Regions from separate parts of the Streptomyces tamarix genome, predicted to be linked through region 2. Evidence: riboswitches for the same ligand, from Rfam matches in the RefSeq annotation. Region 2 holds a riboswitch; the other holds the start of a gene.
The links. Region 2 has a riboswitch for glycine ahead of gcvP (aminomethyl-transferring glycine dehydrogenase). Riboswitches for the same ligand answer to the same signal wherever they lie in the genome.
Positions count from the first base shown of each region.

Region 1: linked by a shared signal. The riboswitch ahead of gcvT (glycine cleavage system aminomethyltransferase GcvT) and the one ahead of gcvP (aminomethyl-transferring glycine dehydrogenase) in region 2 are both predicted to bind glycine.

Region 1 is NZ_JAWCTQ010000001.1:67,453-77,819, reverse strand. Features, by position in the region: gene glyA (serine hydroxymethyltransferase) at 1-1,140, opposite strand, end outside; gene gcvH (glycine cleavage system protein GcvH) at 1,175-1,549, opposite strand; gene gcvT (glycine cleavage system aminomethyltransferase GcvT) at 1,646-2,761, opposite strand; glycine riboswitch at 2,922-3,019, opposite strand; gene RND61_RS00325 (AAA family ATPase) at 3,168-3,821, shown strand; gene RND61_RS00320 (enhanced serine sensitivity protein SseB) at 3,906-4,685, shown strand; gene RND61_RS00315 (enhanced serine sensitivity protein SseB C-terminal domain-containing protein) at 4,739-5,557, shown strand; gene RND61_RS00310 (ABC transporter substrate-binding protein) at 5,765-7,435, shown strand; gene RND61_RS00305 (ABC transporter permease) at 7,526-8,530, shown strand; gene RND61_RS00300 (ABC transporter permease) at 8,532-9,485, shown strand; gene RND61_RS00295 (ABC transporter ATP-binding protein) at 9,492-10,367, shown strand, end outside.
Region 2 is NZ_JAWCTQ010000014.1:129,227-139,593, forward strand. Features, by position in the region: gene RND61_RS13890 (CPBP family intramembrane glutamic endopeptidase) at 1-255, opposite strand, end outside; gene RND61_RS13895 (glutamate-cysteine ligase family protein) at 348-1,868, opposite strand; gene RND61_RS13900 (hypothetical protein) at 2,354-2,947, shown strand; gene RND61_RS13905 (DUF5999 family protein) at 3,260-3,466, shown strand; gene gcvP (aminomethyl-transferring glycine dehydrogenase) at 3,588-6,473, opposite strand; glycine riboswitch at 6,656-6,754, opposite strand; gene RND61_RS13915 (PRC-barrel domain-containing protein) at 6,898-7,233, shown strand; gene RND61_RS13920 (DNA polymerase IV) at 7,161-8,642, opposite strand; gene RND61_RS13925 (MerR family transcriptional regulator) at 8,708-9,301, opposite strand; gene RND61_RS13930 (bifunctional nuclease family protein) at 9,543-10,016, opposite strand; gene ftsR (transcriptional regulator FtsR) at 10,070-10,367, opposite strand, start outside.

The DNA of each region.
Region 1 (10,367 bases), on a different contig from region 2:
CTCGGTCCCGAAGCCCCGCGTGGCCAGCGCCGGGGTGCCGATGCGCAGGCCCGAGGTGACCATCGGGGGCCGCGGGTCGTTCGGGATGGCGTTCCGGTTGACCGTGATGCCGATCCCGTGGAGGCGGTCCTCGGCCTGCTGGCCGTCGAGCTCGCTGTTGCGCAGGTCGACCAGGACGAGGTGCACGTCCGTGCCGCCGGACAGGACGGAGACGCCCGCCTCGGCGACGTCGGCGCGGACCAGGCGCTCCGCGAGGATCTTCGCGCCCTCCAGGGTGCGCTGCTGGCGCTCCTTGAACTCCTCGCTGGCCGCGACCTTGAAGGAGACCGCCTTCGCCGCGATGACGTGCTCCAGCGGGCCGCCCTGCTGACCGGGGAAGACCGCGGAGTTGATCTTCTTGGCGAGCTCGGCGGTCGACAGGATGACGCCGCCGCGCGGGCCGCCCAGCGTCTTGTGGGTGGTCGTGGTGACCACGTGGGCGTGCGGCACCGGGTTCGGGTGGAGCCCGGCCGCGACGAGGCCCGCGAAGTGGGCCATGTCGACCATCAGGTAGGCGCCGACCTCGTCGGCGATCCGGCGGAACGCCGCGAAGTCGAGCTGGCGCGGGTACGCGGACCAGCCGGCGACGATCAGCTTCGGCTTGGACTCCTTGGCGAGGCGCTCGACCTCGGCCATGTCGACCTGGCCCGTCGCGTCGTCGACGTGGTACGCGACGACGTTGTAGAGCTTGCCGGAGAAGTTGATCTTCATGCCGTGGGTCAGGTGCCCGCCGTGGGCGAGGTTCAGACCCATGATCGTGTCACCCGGCTGCAGCAGGGCGAACATCGCCGCGGCGTTGGCCTGCGCGCCGGAGTGCGGCTGCACGTTGGCGTGCTCGGCACCGAACAGCGCCTTGATGCGGTCGATGGCGATCTGCTCGACCACGTCGACGTGCTCGCAGCCGCCGTAGTACCGGCGGCCGGGGTAGCCCTCGGCGTACTTGTTGGTGAGGACGGAGCCCTGGGCCTCCATGACCGCGACCGGAGCGAAGTTCTCCGAGGCGATCATCTCCAGGGTGTTCTGCTGGCGGCGGAGCTCGGCGTCGACGGCGGCGGCGACGTCCGGGTCCAGCTCGTGGAGGGGGGTGTTCAGAAGCGACATCACGCGGTCCCTACGGGTGTGGGTGTCGGGCTGGTCAGCCGGCGAACTCGGTGTACTCGTCGGCGGAGAGCAGGTCCTCCGGCTCCTGGGCGACGCGCACCTTGAACAGCCAGCCGTCCTCGAACGGCGCGCTGTTCACCAGGGAGGGGTCGTCCACGACCGCCTGGTTCGCCTCGACGACCTCGCCGGTGACCGGCGAGTACAGGTCGCTGACGGACTTGGTGGACTCCAGCTCGCCGCAGGTCTCGCCCGCGGTGACGGTGGCGCCGACCTCCGGAAGCTGGACGTACACGACGTCGCCCAGGGCGTTCGCCGCGTGCTCCGTGATGCCGACCGTCGCGACGCCGTCCTCGGCGGGCGACAGCCACTCGTGCTCCTTGCTGTAGCGCAGCTGCTGGGGGTTGCTCATGGTCTGAATTCTCCTGTACGGGCGTGCGTGGTGGTGAACGGGGGAGGGGTGTGCGGGATCACGTCCGGCGCCGCGGGCGGACCGCTCGCGAGCGTGTCACTTCCGACGCTTGTAGAACGGCAGCGCCACGACTTCGTACGGCTCGTGGGTGCCGCGGATGTCGACGCCCACGCCGGGCGTGCCCGGCGCGGCGTGCTCCGCGTTTACGTACGCCATGGCGATCGGCTTGCCCAGGGTCGGCGACGGGGCGCCCGAGGTGACCTCGCCGACCACCCGGCCGTCGGCGACCACGGCCATCCCGGCGCGCGGCACGCGGCGCCCCTCGGCGACCAGGCCGACCAGCTTGCGCGGCGGCGCGGTCGCGGCGCGCGCGGCGGCCTCCTCCAGCGCGGCGCGGCCCACGAAGTCGCCGGCCTTCTCGAACTTCACGACCCGGCCCAGACCCGCGTCGAAGGGGGTCAGCCCGGTCGTCAGCTCGTGCCCGTACAGCGGCATGCCCGCCTCCAGGCGCAGCGTGTCCCGGCAGGACAGGCCGCACGGGATCAGCCCGACGCCCTCGCCCGCCCCGGTCAGCGCCTTCCACAGCCCCTCGGCGTGCTCGGGCGCCACGAACAGCTCGAAGCCGTCCTCGCCGGTGTAGCCGGTCCGGGCGATCAGCGCCGGGACGCCGGCGACCGTGCCGGGCAGGCCCGCGTAGTACTTCAGGCCGTCCAGGTCCGCGTCGGTGAGCGACTTCAGGACGCCGGGGGACTCCGGGCCCTGGACGGCGATCAGCGCGTACGCGTCGCGGTCGTCGCGGACCTCGGCGTCGAAGCCGGCCGCGCGCCCGGTCAGCGCGTCCAGCACCACCTGGGCGTTGGAGGCGTTGGCGACGACCATGTACGTGTGCTCCTGGAGCCGGTACACGATCAGGTCGTCGAGGATGCCGCCGTCCTCCCGGCAGATCATCGTGTAGCGGGCGCGGCCCACGCCGACACCGCCGATGTCGCCGACCAGGGCGTAGTCGAGGAGGTCCGCCGCCTGCGCGCCGGTGACGGTGATCTCACCCATGTGGGAGAGGTCGAACAGACCGGCCCGGGTGCGGACGGCGGTGTGCTCGTCGCGCTCGCTGCCGTACCGCAGCGGCATGTCCCAGCCGGCGAAGTCGGTCATGGTGGCGCCCAGCGCGCGATGCAGCGCGTCGAGGGCCGTGCGGCGGGGGGAAGTGCTCATGGAAGGGCTCCCAGGTCCGGGGCATGGGTGGCGAGGACGGTCCTCCCCATCTGTCATCGGAACCTGAGAGGTTCGCCGTGACCCCTTCCGGGGGCGCGGCTTGCACCTTGGGTGGAGCCCGCCCCGGCGGTGCGGGGAGCGGCTCGCTTTTCAGATCTGCCTCATCCGTGCGGTGCGGGGCCTGAGAGATTCAAGGGAGGGACTTGCTCCTTCGGCGCCCGGGCCGTCGCCGGCCCGGGACTCTCCCGCACGGATTCGAGCGGCCTGTATGCGGTTGTCGGCGCGCACATCATTGCACGGGGGCCCGGAGAGGAAAACCTCGGCTTGTCGGCAAATCGCTTGTGTCCCATTACTGTTTCTTTACACTTCTTGGGCAGGCTGGGGGGAGCCGAGCTCGGGAGGGGCCATGATGTCGCAGCGGTCCGGCGCGTACGCCACGACCGCGGGGGTGCCGGCGCCGCCGGCGCTGCCCGCCCGCACGGCCGCGCTCCCGGTCCTGCGCGACCTCCGCGCCCGCGGCGGGCGGGTCCCGCGCGAGCTGGCCTTCGCCGAGGCCGACGTGGTCGTCGTCTCCGGTCTGCCCGGCAGCGGCAAGTCCACTCTCATCCGGCGGATCGCCCCCGGCCGCGCCGTCGACTCCCAGGACACCCGCGAGCGCTGGGAGGGCCGCGTGCCGCGCCTCCTGCCGTACGCCCTCTACCGGCCCCTCGTCCGCGCCGCCCACTACGCCGGCCTGCGGGCCCGGTTGCGCTCCGGCCACGGCGTCGTCGTCCACGACTGCGGCACGCAGTCCTGGGTGCGCCGCTGGCTCGCCCGCGAGGCCCGCCGCCGGGGCGGCACGCTGCACCTGCTGCTCCTCGACGTCGACCCCGACACCGCCCGCGAGGGCCAGCGGGAGCGGGGGAGGGGCGTCTCCGCGTACGCCTTCGCCCGGCACCGCAGAGCCGTCGGCCGGCTCGTCCGCGACGCCGAGCGGGGCGTCCTGCCCGGCGGCTGCGGCTCCGCCGTCCTCCTCGACCGCGCGGCGGCCACGGCCCTGGCCCGCATCCGCTTCCTCTGATCCGCCGGCGCCGGCCCGTCCCCCGCCCGCGCTAGGGTGCTGCGGCACGCACCGGAAGAACCGGGGAAGGACGCAGGGGACACCGTGGACACCGCACCCGCCGCAGTCGACACCGCATGGCCCTCCAACGAACTGGAGGAGGTCCTGTCCGCCTCCCTCGGCCAGGGCGCCTCCGGCGCCCGCATCGTCGAGGTCCTCGGCCGCAGCCTCGTCTGGGTGCCCCTGCCCAGGGGCGGCTCCCCGGACGGCGCCGGCCCCGGCGCCCCCGGCCTCGACCTGCCCACGCTGGAGCTCGACGGCCTGCCGTACGTCCCGGTGTTCACCTCCGAGAGCCAGTTCCGCGCCTGCGCCGGCGGCCACATGGCGTACGCCGTCGCCCCCGCCGTCGAGTTCGCCCGCGGCCTGCCGCCGCAGCTCGGCCTCGCCCTCAACCCCGGCGGCACCGTCGGCGCGCCCCTCCCGCCGCCCGCCGTCGCCGAGCTGTGCCGCACCGGTCGCGGCCCCCTCGAAGGGCCGGCCTCCGGCGCCCGCGTCCGGCTGTTCGAGCCGGACTGGCAGGACGACCCCGTCGACTTCCTCTCCGCCGCGAGCGCCGAGTTCGGGGCGACCGGGGTGGTCCTCACCGCCCGGCGCGCCCTGGCCAGCATCGAGGGCGAGCCGCCCACCCTCTTCGTCGGCGTCCAGCTCTCCTCCTGGGAGGACGCCGACCGCGCCGCCCCCATGGACGCCCTCGGCCGGGCCCTGGGCGCCGTCCCCGTGCCGTGGCCGGTCAACCTGGTCCTCCTCGACGTCGCCCGGGACCCCGTCGGCGACTGGATGCTCGAGAAGGTGCGCCCCTTCTACCGCCGCGAACACGGCTCCTGACCGGGCGCGCCCTTAAGCTGGACCGGAAGTCTGCGAACGAGGGGCGGGATCAGGTGAGCGCGTCAGGCACCGCGGCGGGCAGTGGGGCGTCCCCTGGTGGAGCGCAGCCGGGACCTCGGGGAGAGGTCGAGCACATGCTGCGGCAGGTCTCCCCCGGGCGCTACGACGCCTACGAGGCGCTGCTCCACGCCCTCGCCGGGAGCCAGGTGTGGATGCTGCTCTGGCACGGCCAGGCCGGCTCCCCCGACGCCCAGTACGGGAACATGGAGGTCGACGGCCTCGGCTACGCCCCGTGCGTCACCTCCGCCCAGGAGCTCGCCGCCTCCGGCTGGAACCGCGCCCACGAGGTCGTCGCCGTCCGCGACGTGGCCCGCGCCCTCTACCCCGACCGGTGGGGCATCTGGCTCAACCCGCACGCCCCCGGCGGCGGCGTCGGCATCCCCTGGCCCGACCTGCGCCGGATCGCCACCGGCCTGGACCGCATGCCCGCCGGCCCGCTCCGGCTCTCCGAGCCCGCCATCGAGCTGCCGCAGTTCTACGCCCTGCTCACCCAGAACGCCCACCGCACCCCCGCCGTCCGCTCCCTGCGCCGCGCCTGGGTGCAGCCGGCCCTCGGCACGCCGTACCTCGCCATCGGCCTCGACCTCTACGACACGGGCCAGGCGTCCGTCGACGCGGTCCGCGCGATGATGCAGCAGTCCGTCGCGGCCGTCCCGGACGGGCTGCCCGTGTCGACGGTCGCCATGTCCGACGGGTACGACCCGGTCGCGATGTGGCTGCGCGCCAACGCCCGCCCCTTCTACGACCGCGAGGCCCACCTCCCCCCGCCGCGGCGCGGGACCGCCGCCTACGGCTACCCGCAGCAGGGCTGAGCTGCCGTCCGGCGGCTCCCGCCGAACTCCCCCGTGTGACGGGGGTGTTAACTCCGACAGGGGGCTTGTCCGGGATGGGGACGGTTTGGTGACTGTCCGGGTCTCGACTAGGTATCACCGCTATCCGGACTGTTCTCCGGGATGCCGCCCGTGGGTAGTGTTCGGCCGGTCAAGACCTCATTCACTAGGCCAGACCAGGGGTGGCCCATGCGCATACTCAAGTCCCGTGCGGTCCGGGCGGTCACCGCGGCGCTCGCCGTCGGAATGATCGCGACGGGCTGCGCCAGCGAACGCGGCAAGGACGGCGACAAGGGCGGCGACAAGGACACGTTCGTGTTCGCCGGCGCCGGTGACCCGGGGTCGCTCGACCCGGCCCTCGCCAGCGACGGCGAAACGTTCCGCGTGACCCGCCAGGCCTTCGAGGCGCTGCTGGAGCACGAGTCGGGCGGCACCAAGCTCGTCGGCGGCCTCGCCGAGTCGTGGTCCGGCAACGACGCCGGCACGGTGTGGACGTTCAACCTCCGCAAGGGGGTGAAGTTCCACGACGGCGAGCCGTTCAACGCGGCCGCCGTCTGTGCCAACTACGACCACTGGTTCAACTGGAAGGGCACCTACCAGACCAGCGCGGTCTCGTACTACTGGCAGAAGATCATGGGCGGCTTCGCCAAGAACGAGGACAAGGAAACCCCCAAGGCCAACTACAAGTCCTGCACCGCCAAGGACGAGAACACGGCCGTCATCGAGGTCCACGAGCCCTCCGCCAACCTGCCGGGCGGCTTCTCCCTCCAGGCGCTGGCGATCCACTCGCCGAAGGCGATCAAGGAGTACGCGAAGCAGGCCGTGAGCGGCAAGGGCGACGCCATCACGTACCCCAAGTACAGCCAGGAGGCCGGCACGGTCGCCGGCACCGGCCCGTACAAGATCGTGAAGTGGAACAAGGGCAACAAGGAAGTCACCCTTGAGCGCTTCGACGACTACTGGGGCGAGAAGGCCAAGGTGAAGAACCTGGTCTTCCGCACGATCGCCACCGAGGAGGGCCGCCGCCAGGCCCTGCAGGCCGGCGACGTCCACGGCTACGACTTCGTGTCGCCCGCGGACGTGAAGACCCTGGAGCAGGGCGGCTTCCAGGTGCCGACGCGTGACGTCTTCAACCTCTTCTACGTGGGCATGACCCAGGAGAAGAACCCGGCGCTGAAGAAGCTCGAGGTCCGCCAGGCCATCGCGCACGCCATCGACCGGGAGAACCTGGTCAAGACCCAGCTGCCCGAGGGCGGCAAGGTCGCCACGCAGTTCATGCCCGACACGGTCGCCGGCTGGTCCGACAAGGTGAAGACGTACCCGCACGACACCAACAAGGCCAAGCAGCTGCTGGCCGCCGCCGGCGAGTCCAAGCTGAAGGTCGAGTTCTGCTACCCGACCGAGGTCACCCGGCCCTACATGCCGGCCCCGCAGGACATGTTCGAGCTGATGAAGGCCGACCTGGAGAAGGCCGGCATCACCGTCACCCCGAAGCCCCTGAAGTGGGCCCCGGACTACGTGGACGCCACCGAGGCGGGCGCCTGCGCCCTGCACATGCTCGGCTGGACCGGTGACTTCAACGACGGCTACAACTTCATCGGCACCTGGTTCGCCAAGTACGACAAGCAGTGGGGCTTCAAGGAGGCCAGGGTCTTCGACGCGGTGAACGCGGGCTCCAAGGTGGGCGACCCGGCCCAGCGCGTCGGGGCGTACAAGAAGGCCAACGAGGCGATCATGGAGTACCTGCCGGGCCTCCCGATCTCCTCCTCCCCGCCGGCGATCGCGTTCGCCAAGGACGTCAACCCGCCGAAGGTCTCCCCGCTGACGCAGGAGTACTTCTCCGAGGTCTCCTTCAAGTAACCGCATCCGCACGCGGGGTCCGCCCGGCCACAGCACTGCGTGGCCGGGCGGACCCGCTTCTGACGTACACGCAAGAAAGGGGCATGCGGGGTGCTGCGACTCGTCGTACGAAGACTGCTACAGCTGATACCCACCCTGCTCGGCCTGTCGGTTCTCCTCTTCCTCTGGCTGAACCGGCTGCCCGGCGGACCCGCCTCGGCGATCCTGGGCGAACGGGCGACACCCACCGAAGTGGCGCGGATCAACCGGGCCCTGGGCCTCGACCAGCCGGTCTGGGTGCAGTACGGCCGCTTCCTCAAGCGTGTCGTCCAGCTCGACCTGGGGACCTCGACCAAGACCGGCCAGCCGGTGTGGGACGAGTTCGCCCTGCGCTTCCCGGCCACCGTGGAGCTGAGCCTCGCGGCGATGCTCATCGCCGTCGTCGTCGGCATCCCGCTCGGTTACCTCGCGGCCAGGCGCCGCGGCGGCTGGCTGGACGTGGCCTCCGTCTCCGGCTCGCTGGTCGGCATCTGCGTCCCGGTCTTCTTCCTCGCCCTCATCCTGAAGGGGATCTTCGCCGTCAACCTCGGCCTCTTCCCCAGCTACGGGAGGCTGTCGACCGGTCTCGACGCCACCGAGGTCACCGGCTTCGCCGTCCTCGACGGCCTCCTCACCGGCGAGTTCGACGCGACGTGGGACGCGCTGGTCCACCTGACGCTGCCGGCCGTCACCCTCGCCTCCATCCCGCTCGCCGTCATCGTCCGGATGACCCGCGCCAGCGTCCTGGAGGTCCTCGGCGAGGACTACGTCCGCACCGCCGAGTCCAAGGGCCTGGAGAAGAACACCGTCCGCGTCCGCCACGTGCTGCGCAACGCGCTGCTGCCGGTGGTGACCGCGGTCGGCCTGCTCACCGGCTCCCTCCTGTCGGGCGCGGTCCTCACCGAGTCCGTCTTCGCCTTCGGCGGCATCGGCTCCTTCATCAAGGACGCGATCGACGCCCGCGACTACCCGGTGCTCGTCGGCTTCATCATGTTCATCGCGATGGTGTACGTCGTCATCAACCTGCTGGTGGACCTGGCGTACAGCCTCATCGACCCGAGAGTGCGGGTGAACTGACGTGTCCACCAAGACGGACAAGATCGACCGCCTCGCGGAACTCACCCAGGCGAACGAGACGACGACCGGCGCCAGCCTGTGGCGCGAGGCGTTCCGCCGCCTCAAGTCCAGCAAGATGGCCGTCATCGGCGCCGCGATCATCGCCCTCTTCGTCGTCGTCGCCGTCGTGGGCCCGTGGCTCGCGCCGCACGCCCCGACCGCGCAGTCCTGGCGCGGGGAGGTCTTCCCCAACCAGGGCAGGTTCGTCGGAGCCCGCGGGGAGAACTGGTTCGGCCTGGACCACCTGGGCCGCGACATCTTCTCCCGGATGCTCGTCGGCGCCCGCCAGACGCTCCTCGTCGGTGTCGTGTCGATGCTCATCGGCCTGGTCGTCGGCGCCCTGATCGGCATGCTGTCCGGTGCCGCCGCCACCCTCGGCGGCAAGGCGGGCCGCCGGGTCGACACGGTCGTCATGCGCTTCATCGACATCCTGCTGTCGCTGCCGTCGCTGCTGCTCGCCGTCTCCGTCGCGGCCGTCATGGGCCAGTCCCTGACCACCGTGATGATCGCCGTCGGCGTCGTCCAGATCCCGGTCTTCGCCCGGCTGCTGCGCGGCTCGATGCTCGCCCAGGGCGGCTCCGACTACGTCCTGGCGGCCAAGGCCCTCGGCGTGCGCCGGAAGCGGATCGTCCTCACGCAGATCCTGCCGAACTCGCTCAGCCCCGTGATCGTCCAGGCGACCCTCAGCCTCGCCACCGCGATCATCGAGGCCGCCGCCCTGTCCTACCTGGGCCTCGGCAACCCCGACCCGGCCGTCCCCGAGTGGGGCGTGATGCTCTCCCAGGCGCAGCGGTTCTTCGACAACGCGCCGATGATGGCCGTCTACCCGGCGGTCGGGATCATCATCACCGCCCTCGGCTTCACCCTGCTCGGCGAGGCCATGCGCGAAGCCCTCGACCCGAAGCTGCGAGGCTGATCTGCCATGCCACTGCTCTCTGTGGACGAACTCACCGTCACCTTCGGCGGACGCGGACGCACCCCCTCCCGGGCGGTCGACGGGGTCTCCTTCACCGTCGACCAGGGCCAGGTGGTCGGCCTGGTCGGCGAGTCCGGCTGCGGCAAGTCCGTGACCTCCCTCGCCCTGATGGGCCTCCTCCCGCGCAAGGGCGTCACCGTCGGCGGGCGCGCCGTGTTCGACGGCGAGGACCTGCTCGCCATGGGCCCGAAGAAGATCCGGGACATGCGCGGCAGCAAGCTCGCGATGATCTTCCAGGACCCGCTGTCCTCGCTGAACCCGGTCATCCCGATCGGCGTGCAGGTCACCGAGATCCTCCAGCGGCACCGGGGCCTGAAGGGCGAGGCCGCCCGCAAGGAGGCCGCGCACCTGCTCGACCGGGTCGGCATCCCCGATCCGCGGCGGCGGCTCAAGGAGTACCCGCACCAGCTCTCCGGCGGCATGCGGCAGCGCGCCCTCATCGCCATGGCCGTGGCGTGCGCTCCCCGGCTGCTGATCGCCGACGAGCCGACGACCGCGCTCGACGTGACGATCCAGGCGCAGATCCTGGAGCTGCTGAAGGAACTCGTGGACGAGGAGGGCACCGCCCTGCTGATGATCACCCACGACCTGGGGGTCGTCGCCGGGCTGTGCGACCAGGTGAACGTGTTGTACGCGGGGAAGGCGGTGGAGTCGGCGGGCCGTCGCGAGCTGTTCGCCCACCCGACGCACCCGTACGCGCACGGGCTCCTCGGCTCCATCCCGCGCCTGGACGCCCCCCGGGGGGAGCCGCTCAACCCGATCCGCGGCTCCATCAACGACAAGATCGCCTGGGCGGACGGCTGCGCGTTCGCGCCGCGCTGC
Region 2 (10,367 bases):
GGTGAGGGAGAACAGCTGCCAGGCCAGGTCGAGCCACGGCCGGCCCGGCGCGTACGAGCCGTTGAGCGTGGCCGCCTGGTCCTTCAGACCGCCCGGTCTCGTGAGCGAGCCGACGAAGCTGATCAGTGAGGAGACCGCGCTCGCGCCGAGCGACAGGGCCAGCACGATCAGCGTCTCGGACCGCAGGGTCCTGCGCGGCTCGCCCGCCGACGGCGTCACGACCGCACCGGCCGTCCGTCCCGCACCTGTCCGCACGCGCGCCTCCCTCCGTGGATCTCGCGCCGTCCAGCTTGCCCGACGGCCGCGCGGGGCGCGCGAACGGGTCCCCGTGGAGGCCCCGCGCGCCCTCAGCGGGTGCGCTGCGGGTACGGCCCCGGCAGGGGCACGGGCCAGGTGTGGACCGGCTGGCCGATCAGCGCCAGCTCGCGGTAGCGGCGCGCGGTGGCGGCCAGCGCCGCCTCCCGGTCGAGGCCGGCCTCCTGGGCCCGGTGAAACGTTTCCACCTGCCACGAGGCACCGTTGAAGCGCCGACGGCAACGCTCCTCGATGATGCCGAGGCAGCGGTCGCGGTCGGCGGGCTCGATGCCCCACGCGTCCAGCCCGGCCGCGGCGAGCGGCAGCAGCTCGTCCCGTACGAGCTTCACCGCGGGTACGGCGGTCACGCCGCCGCGCCCGGGACGGGGCCAGCGCAGTTCGGCGTCGATGCCGTACCGGCAGGCGGCGTCGAAGTTGTCGGACGCGTCCGCGAAGGACATCCGCTTCCACACCGGCCGGGGGTCCTCGGCGAGGGCGCGCACGAGACCGTAGTAGAAGGCGGCGTTGGCGACGACGTCGTCGACGGTGGGCCCGGCGGGCAGGACGCGGTTCTCGACGCGCAGGTGCGGGACGCCGTCCACCACGCCGTACACGGGCCGGTTCCAGCGGTACACGGTGCCGTTGTGCAGGACGAGTTCCCGCAGGGACGGCACGCCGCCGCCGTCGAGGACGCGCAGCGGCTCCTCGTCGTCGCAGAGCGGCAGCAGCGCGGGGAAGTAGCGGAGGTTCTCCTCGAACAGCTCGTACGCGGAGTCCACCCACCGCTCGCCGAACCAGGTGCGCGGGCGCACCCCTTGGGCCTGGAGCTCGGGCGGGCGGGTGTCCGTGGCCTGCTGGAACAGCGGCGGCCGGGTCTCGCGCCACAGCTCGCGGCCGAAGAGGAACGGCGAGTTGGCGCCGGTCGCGATCTGCACGGCGGCGACCGCCTGGGCGGCGTTCCACACGTCGGCGAAGCGCCCCGGGGTGACCTGGAGGTGGAGCTGTACGGAGGTGCAGGCGGCCTCCGGGGTGATGGAGGCGGCCGTGCAGCCGAGCCGCTCCACGCCGTCGATCTCCAGCGCGAAGTCCTCGCCGCGGGCGGCGACGATCTGGTCGTTGAGCAGCATGTAGCGGTCGACGTCCGAGATGTTGACGAGGTCCACGTCGTGGCGGGTGAGCGTGGGCAGGATGCCGACCATCACGACGCCGGCGCCCAGCTCCTCCGCCTTGCGGTGGGCGTATCCGAGGCCCGTGCGCAGTTCCTCGGCGAGCTGGGAGAAAACGTGCCCGGCGAGCCGGTGGGGGGCGACGTTCACTTCCAGATTGAACATTCCGAGTTCGGTCTGGAAATCCCGACTGGCGATGCGCTCCAGCACCTGCGCGTTCATCATCCGGGGGAGCCCGTCGGAACCCACGAGATTCAGCTCGATCTCCAGCCCCATCAGATTCCTGGGGCGGTCGAACCGCTTCTCCGCCAACAGCCTCTCCAGCGCCTCCAGGCAGTCCCGGAGTTTCCTGCGGTACCTCTGCCGATCGGCCAGGTCGAACCCGGCTGCCACGACCTTCTCCCCCATCGAAGCGTCCCTCCTCGAGTGGCGGCACGCGGCCTCGCCGCTCGGTCAGGGACGATGATGCCCCGCCCGGCCGATCCGTAACGCCCCCGCGGCGAGGGCTTTGCCACTAGGCTGGCACGAACGGCCTCCCGGCACATTCCGGAGGCATGGCGCGGCTAGCAGATCTCACCGGGCGACGTGATGGAAAAAGCCGACGAGATTCAGCCGTCCACGCGGTGGACGACATTGCAGGCAGCAGCTTCGGACCCCTGGATATTTCAGCGGAAATTGCCACGTATACAAGGCGCGTTGCGACCTTGACGGGGTTATCGGGAGCGGTTAGCGGAAACATGGCGTGAACATTTGTCGTATAAACTCCGCCCACGAGGCTGAGACTCCGGCGCCCGGCATGGCGCCCCGGCGCCCCATGGCCCCGTCGCTGACAGCGCCGTCCGCACCCACGCACGCTCCACCCCTCCTGTCTCTTGAGTGAGAGGCGACCCACCATGCCGCTCCACGTCTCCCAGGTACCCACGCCTGCCCTGCACAGCGTCCTCGCGGCCCTCGGCTCCCCCGCCCTGCGCGAGGCCAGCACTCCCGCACTGCGCTCCGCACAGGGACCGCTCAGTGCGGAACTGCCGCTCCCCGTTCACGTCCTCGGCGTCACCGCGGCGGCGGGCGGGCCGGCGGGCGCACCCGCCACCCGGCTCGCGGGGTGGCGGTTCCTGATCCGCGGCGGGGAGGTGACCCTGGCGGCCGCGGACACCCTGCGCACGGCGGGCGGCTGGACCTTCTCGCACTTCTTCGAAGGCCCCTACCTCACCTCCACGGAACGGGCGCTGCGTCAGGCCGAGTTGTCCGGGGCTCCCTGGCAGCCGCGCCTGCTGTCGGTGCCCGAGCTGTACATGCTGACGCTGTGGCTGCACGGCGACCCGGACGCCGACCCCGCCGACGGCGCGCCCGACCCGGCTGACGTGTTGATCCCGCTGGCCCCCGCGCCGCCCGGGATCGCCGCACACCGCCCGCACCGCGTCGCGGACCTGCTGCCGCGGCTCGCCGTACGTCTCGCGCCGCCGCCGCTGCTCGGCTCGTCGGCCTGACGCGACGTCACACACCGCACGGCCCGGTGCTCCGCGCCCGAGGGGGCGCGGAGCACCGTCGCGCACGCCCCCTGACCCGACCGGACTAGTCCGCTGCGGCCCTCAGAACCACCCGAAGGGACAGGGGGGTTGCGCCGAACCATCCGCACGGGTGATACGTCCTTCACCAGTAGGAAGCGCTGCCGTGAAATCCCTGCGGAAACGGAGCCGTGGGGCAACACTGGAAACGGACCGACCGGAAGACGGGGGGCGGCCATGAACACCGCATCGAGCCGCAGAGCAGACTCCACACCGCAGCGAAAGAACCCAGCCATGTGCCAGCACCAGCCACCCTGCCCGACCGCAGACTCCGCCGACCGGGAGGCCGCCCGCATCGTGGCGCACCACCCGGAGCAGGGCTGGAGCCTGCTGTGCAACGGCGTCCTGCTCTTCGAGGACACGGGTGAGCTGCTGCCCAACGGGCAGATCATCGCACCGCACCGGCCCCTGACCGCGGCGCGGATCGCGAGAGCCGCCTAGCCAGGACGACCGCGTCCGTACGGCTGTACGTCCGTACGGAGCACGGTACGCCGGCGTGGGGCCGGTGCGGAGGCGATCGCCTCCGCACCGGCCCCGACGCCTACCGCGTCCGCCGCCCGCCTCAGGCGTCGTACTCGTCGAGCGGCGGGCAGGAGCAGACCAGGTTGCGGTCGCCGAAGGCGCCGTCGATCCGGCGCACCGGCGGCCAGTACTTGTCCGCGGCCGAGACGCCGGCCGGGAAGACGGCCTCCTCGCGGCTGTAGGCGTGGTCCCACTCGCCGCCGAGCGCGGCCGCCGTGTGCGGGGCGTTGCGCAGCGGGTTGTCGTCGGCCGGCCAGACACCCGACGCGACCTTCTCGATCTCGCCGCGGATCGCGATCATCGTGTCGCAGAACCGGTCGAGCTCCGCCAGGTCCTCGCTCTCGGTCGGCTCGATCATCAGCGTGCCGGCGACCGGGAAGGACATGGTCGGCGCGTGGAATCCGTAGTCGATCAGGCGCTTGGCGATGTCGTCGACGCTGACGCCGGTCTCCTTCGACAGCGGCCGCAGGTCGATGATGCACTCGTGCGCGACCAGGCCGCCCGGGCCGGTGTACAGGACCGGGAAGTGCGGCTCCAGGCGCTTGGCGATGTAGTTCGCCGCGAGGACGGCGACCTGCGTGGCGCGCTTGAGGCCCTCGCCGCCCATGAGCCGTACGTACGCCCAGGAGATCGGCAGGATGCCGGCCGAGCCCCACGGCGCCGCCGAGATCGGGCCGACGCCGGTCTCCGGGCCGGCGGCCGGCTGGAGCGGGTGGTTGGGCAGGTACGGGGCGAGGTGGGAGCGGACCGCGACCGGGCCGACACCGGGGCCGCCGCCGCCGTGCGGGATGCAGAACGTCTTGTGCAGGTTCAGGTGCGACACGTCGCCGCCGAACTCGCCGGGCTTCGCCAGGCCGACGAGCGCGTTGAGGTTGGCACCGTCGACGTACACCTGGCCGCCGGCCTCGTGGACCTGGGCGCAGATGTCGGCGACGTGCTCCTCGAAGACGCCGTGCGTCGACGGGTACGTGATCATCAGCACGGCGAGCTCGTCGCGGTACTGCTCGATCTTGGCGCGCAGGTCCGCGACGTCGATCTCGCCGTCGTCGGCGGTCTTGACGACGACGACCCTCATGCCGGCCATGACGGCGGACGCGGCGTTGGTGCCGTGCGCGGAGGACGGGATGAGGCAGACCGTGCGCTGCGCGTCGCCGTTGGCGCGGTGGTAGGCGCGGACGGCGAGGAGGCCCGCGAGCTCGCCCTGCGAACCGGCGTTGGGCTGGATCGACACCTTGTCGTAGCCGGTGACCTCGGCGAGGCGGTCCTCCAGCTCGTGGATGAGGCTGAGGTAGCCCTCGGCCTGCTCCGCCGGGGCGAAGGGGTGCATCTGGCCGAACTCGGGCCAGGTGACCGGCTCCATCTCGGTGGTCGCGTTCAGCTTCATCGTGCAGGAGCCGAGCGGGATCATGCCGCGGTCCAGCGCGTAGTCGCGGTCGGCGAGCCTGCGCAGGTAGCGCAGCATCGCGGTCTCGGAGCGGTGCGCGTGGAAGACCGGGTGGGTGAGGTACGCGTCGGTGCGCAGCAGCGCCTCGGGCAGCGCGTCGGCGGTCTCGGCGTCCAGGGCCTCGATGTCGCCGCTCACGCCGAAGGCGGCCCACACGGTGGAGATCCGATCGCGGCCGGTGGTCTCGTCGCAGGCGACCGAGACGTGGTCGGCGTCGACGAGGCGGATGTTGACGCCGCCCTCGCGGGCCGCGGCGACGACCTCGGCGGCCTTGCCGGGCACGCGCGCGGTGACGGTGTCGAAGAAGCCGCCGTGGACCACCTCGACGCCGCCGGCGCGCAGGCCGGCCGCGAGGATCGCCGCGTACCGGTGGGTGCGCCGGGCGATCTCCTTCAGGCCGTCGGGGCCGTGGTAGACCGCGTACATGCCGGCCATGACGGCGAGGAGCACCTGGGCGGTGCAGATGTTGCTGGTGGCCTTCTCGCGGCGGATGTGCTGCTCGCGGGTCTGGAGCGCGAGGCGGTACGCCCTGTTCCCGTCGGCGTCGACGGAGACGCCGACGAGGCGGCCGGGCAGGCTGCGGGCGAACGTGTCGCGGACGGCCATGTAGCCGGCGTGCGGTCCGCCGAAGCCCATCGGGACGCCGAACCGCTGGGTGGTGCCGACGGCGATGTCCGCGCCCAGCTCACCGGGCGAGGCCAGCAGGGTCAGCGCCAGCAGGTCGGCGGCGACGGTGACGACGGCGCCCAGCTCGTGGGCGGCGTCGATCAGTGGCTTGATGTCGCGGACGGCACCGGAGGCTCCCGGGTACTGGATCAGGACGCCGAAGACGCCGCGCTCGGCCGCCTCGGCGGGGATGCCGTCGCTCAGGTCGGCGACGACGACCTCGACGCCGGTCGGCTCGGCGCGGGTCTCGATGACGGCGATCGTCTGCGGCAGGGCGTCGGCGTCGACCAGGAAGACGCCGTTCTTGACCTTGCCGACGCGCCGGGCCAGGGACATGGCCTCCGCGGCGGCGGTGCCCTCGTCGAGGAGGGACGCGCCGGAGGTGGGCAGACCGGTCAGGTCGGCGACCATGGTCTGGAAGTTGAGCAACGCCTCCAGGCGGCCCTGCGAGATCTCCGGCTGGTACGGCGTGTACGCCGTGTACCAGGCCGGGTTCTCCATGACGTTGCGGAGGATGACCGGCGGCGTGAACGTGCCGTAGTAGCCGAGGCCGATCATCGGGGCCAGGACCTGGTTGCGGTCCGCCAGGGAACGCAGTTCGGCGAGGACCTCGGCCTCGGTGCGGGCCTCGGGCAGACCGAGCGCCTCGGCGCTCTTGATCGCGTCCGGCACCGCGGCCGCCGTGAGCTCGTCGAGCGAGCCGTAGCCGACCTGCGCGAGCATCTTGGCGCGCGCCCCGGAGTCGGGGCCGATGTGGCGCTGCTCGAAGGGGGTGCCCCGCTCAAGCTGGGAGAGCGGAATGCGGTTGGCGGTCATGTACGGGGGCCTCCTGGTCATAGCGACCTGCGAGGGGCACCTCGGCGCGGGTGCCCGGACGGCCTCCCCCTCTGTCATCTCAACCTGAGAGCTTCGCCGCGCACCCCGGCGAGGGGTGGCACGGCTTTCACCGTCGGTGAGGGCGGGTGCCGTCCGACGCCCGCCCTGCTTTCCAGAGTGACCTCGTCCGTGCGGTACAGGGGCCTGAGAGATTCCGGGGAGGATTTGCTCCTTCGGCGCCTCCGGACGGTTTCTCCGGAGGACTCTCCCGCACGGGGTCAGCAGCCATGACCAGCCTACCAGCGAGGTTCCAGGCCGATCCCTCGAGTGGCCGAGGTCACCGTTGTGCCCTTTCGTAGGGGTGACGGACCCGTTGCGACCGGCTGGAGGAACTGTGCAAACCGACATCGACCCGCGCGGCCTGATGGGGCGCAAGGTGTTCGACCGCGACGGCCGCAAGGTCGGCACGGTGGACGAGGTGTACCTGGACGACGCGACGGGCGTCCCCGAATGGGCGGCCGTACGGAGGGGCCTCTTCGGGCGCGACGCGTTCGTCCCGCTGGAGCCGAGCGAGCTGGCCGACGACGGCCTGCACGTCCCGTACGAGAAGGCCCTCATCAAGGACGCCCCGGGCTTCGGGGTGGGCCGGCACCTCTCGCCGGAGCAGGAGCTGCAGCTGTACCGGCACTACGGCCTGGCCCTGCCGGCCGCGCCGTCCCCGGGCAGGCACTCCGGCACGCCGGCGGACGGGGGCGGCTGACCGCCGCCCGACACCAGCGGCAGCGGATCGCCCGGCTCCAGCTCCGGGTCGTCCGTCCGGAACGTCCGCACCCTGCCGGGCGCCGACCCCGGCTCCTCGAACCGCACGGTGACCCGGCCGAGCCCGCTGCCCTGCACCCACCCGGGCCCGTACGCGGTGTGCCGCACATCCGCCCCGGCGAGCCACCGCCGCTCCCCCGGCACCGGCTCCCCGCCGTCGACGGCACCCCCACCCGGCCCGGCGTCCGGCGGCGGCTCCTCCGGCCCGGCCGCGGCCTCCCCCGCGGACAGCGGCGGCACCCCGTCGGAGGCGCCGGGCACGGCCGGGGGCCCGTCGACCGCCGCCTGGGCGAACAGGTCCTCCTGCGTGAAGTCGGCCAGCCCGCTGACCCCGACGCCGAGCAGCCGCACCCCTCCCGTCGTGTCGACGGCGTCGAGCAGCCGGGCGGCGGCCTCCCGCACCACCACGGGGTCGTCGGTCGGGCCGCGCAGCGTCTCGGAGCGGGTCAGCGTCGAGAAGTCGTACCGCCGCACCTTCAGCACCACCGTGCGCCCCGAGCGGCCGGCGGCCCGCAGCCGGCGCACGCACCGCTCGGCGAGCCGCTCCACCTCCCACCGCACCCGCACCCGGTCGTGCAGGTCCACGTCGAAGGTGTCCTCCACGGAGATCGACTTGGCGTCCCGCTCCGCCACCACGGGCCGGTCGTCGCGGCCGAGCGCCATCGCGTACAGCGACGTCCCGTGCGCCCTGCCCAGGAGCCGTACGAGCTCGTCCTCACCGGCCTCCGCCAGGTCGGCGACCGTCGTCATCCCGGCCCGCCGCAGGTGCTCCTCGGTCGCCGGCCCGACACCGGGCAGCGTCCGCACGCCCATCGGCGCCAGCAGCGCCCGCTCCGTCCCCGGCTCGATGAGCACGAGGCCGTCCGGCTTGGCCTCCTCCGAGGCGATCTTCGCCAGCATCTTGGAGCCCGCCAGCCCCACCGAACCGGTCAGCCCCGTCACGGCGCGGATGTCCCGGCGCAGTCGCTCCCCGACCGCCCGCGCCGCCGCCCCCTCGCACGCGGCTCCCCCGGCCTCCAGGTCGACGAACGCCTCGTCCAGGCTGAGCGGCTCCACCAGCGGCGACAGCCGCCCCAGCAACTCCATGACCTGTCCGCTCACCGACCGGTAGACGGAGAAACGCGGCACCAGGTAGGCGGCGTTCGGCGCCAGCCGCCGGGCCTGCGCCATGGGCATCGCCGACCGCACCCCGAACCGCCGCGCCTCGTACGACGCCGTCGCGACGACCCCGCGCGGCCCCAGACCACCCACGATCACGGGCTTCCCCCGCAGACTGGGCTTCGCCGCCTGCTCGACGGCGGCGTAGAACGCGTCCATGTCCAGGTGCAGGATCGTCGGCGCGGCTCTCACACCACCGATGCTGCCCCACCCCACTGACAATCGCCCGCACACGCGTACGGCGGCGGGCGCGCCGCTCAGACGGCCTTGTCGCGCCTGCGGCGGGCCAGCTCGTCGGCCGGGTTCTGCCCGAGGAGGGTCTCACCGGTGTCGACCCGCTCGCCGTGCAACTGCGACAGCGCCGCCTCGACGTCCCGCCACACCACGCCGACCGCGATCCCGAAGATCCCCTGCCCACCCTGGAGCAGGTCCACGACCTCGTCCGGCGACGAGCACTCGTACACCGTCGCGCCGTCGCTCATCAGCGTCATGCGCTCCAGGTCGCGCAGTCCCTTGCCGCGCAGGTGCCGCACGGCGGCCCGGATGTTCTGCAGGGCGACACCGGTGTCCAGGAACCGCTTGACGATCTTCAGGACGACGACGTCGCGGAAGCTGTAGAGGCGCTGCGTGCCCGACCCGTACGCGGGCCGGACGCTCGGCTCGACCAGCCCCGTACGGGCCCAGTAGTCGAGCTGCCGGTACGTGATGCCGGCGGCCGCACACGCGGTGGGGCCCCGGTACCCGATGACGTCGGTCGTCGGCTCGGCCGCATCCCCGTGAAACGGATACGGCCCGCTCCCCACCGGACTCCGTCCGGGGAGACCCCCTGCCGTACCGTCGCCGCTGCTCATCACGCCGACCCTCCGTCCTTGACCTGCCACATCGACGGTAGGCAGTCCCCAGGGGTGCGTCAACGATCGCCACACTCGCCACGCCGAGTGATAATCACCCTGAGAGTGGTTTGACGTGTCCCGATTCCGGGAACCGCTACTCGAATGCGCCGAAAACGCGGCGAGCGCCCCCCGAACGCCGGGAGGACACCACCTCCGCGCGCCCGGGCGCACCGCGCTCCGGTACGCGGCGCGGTCGCGGTCACTGGTTGCCGGTGCCGAAGTCCTCGGGAGAGATCTGGTCGAGGAACTCGCGGAACTTCTCCACCTCGTCCTCCTGCTCGTCCGGGATCGCGATCCCGGCGTCGTCGAGGACGCCGTCGCTGCCGAAGATCGGCGTTCCGGTACGCAAGGCCAGCGCTATGGCGTCGGAGGGCCGGGCACTCACTTCGACACCGCTGGCGAAGACCAGCTCCGCGTAGAAGACCCCTTCGCGGAGGTCCGTGATGCGGACCTCCGTCAGCTCCTGGCCCACGGCCTCGAGCACGTCCTTGAAGAGGTCGTGGGTGAGCGGCCTGGCAGGGGTCATGCCCTGCTGGGCGAAGGCGATCGCCGTCGCCTCTCCCGGGCCGATCCAGATCGGGAGGTAGCGGTCGCCTCCCACTTCACGCAGGAGCACGATCGGCTGGTTGGACGGCATTTCCACCCGGACACCGACAACATCGAGCTCGTTCACACAGCAACCCTAGGACGTGCCGCACCGGTTTGGATAGTCGGGATCCGCCAAGGTCAGGGGAACCGGACTCCGAGGGCCGACCTGACGAGGGCCGCGTGCAGCCGGACGGACAGCGCGGCCAGCTCTTTCGCGGTGGCCTCGGCGTGCGCCCGGGTCTGCGGGTTGCGGTGCCGCCGCAGCGGCGCGACGACCTGCTCCACCAGCCCCGCCTCGCGCTCGGCGGCGGCCTTCACCGCCCGCAGGTGGCGGGGCTCCAGCCCGTACCGGCCCAGCTCGGCGACGAGCTTGGCGACCGTCACCGCCTCGGCGTCGTAACCGCCGTCCACCGCCGGGGCGACCAGTCCGTACGAC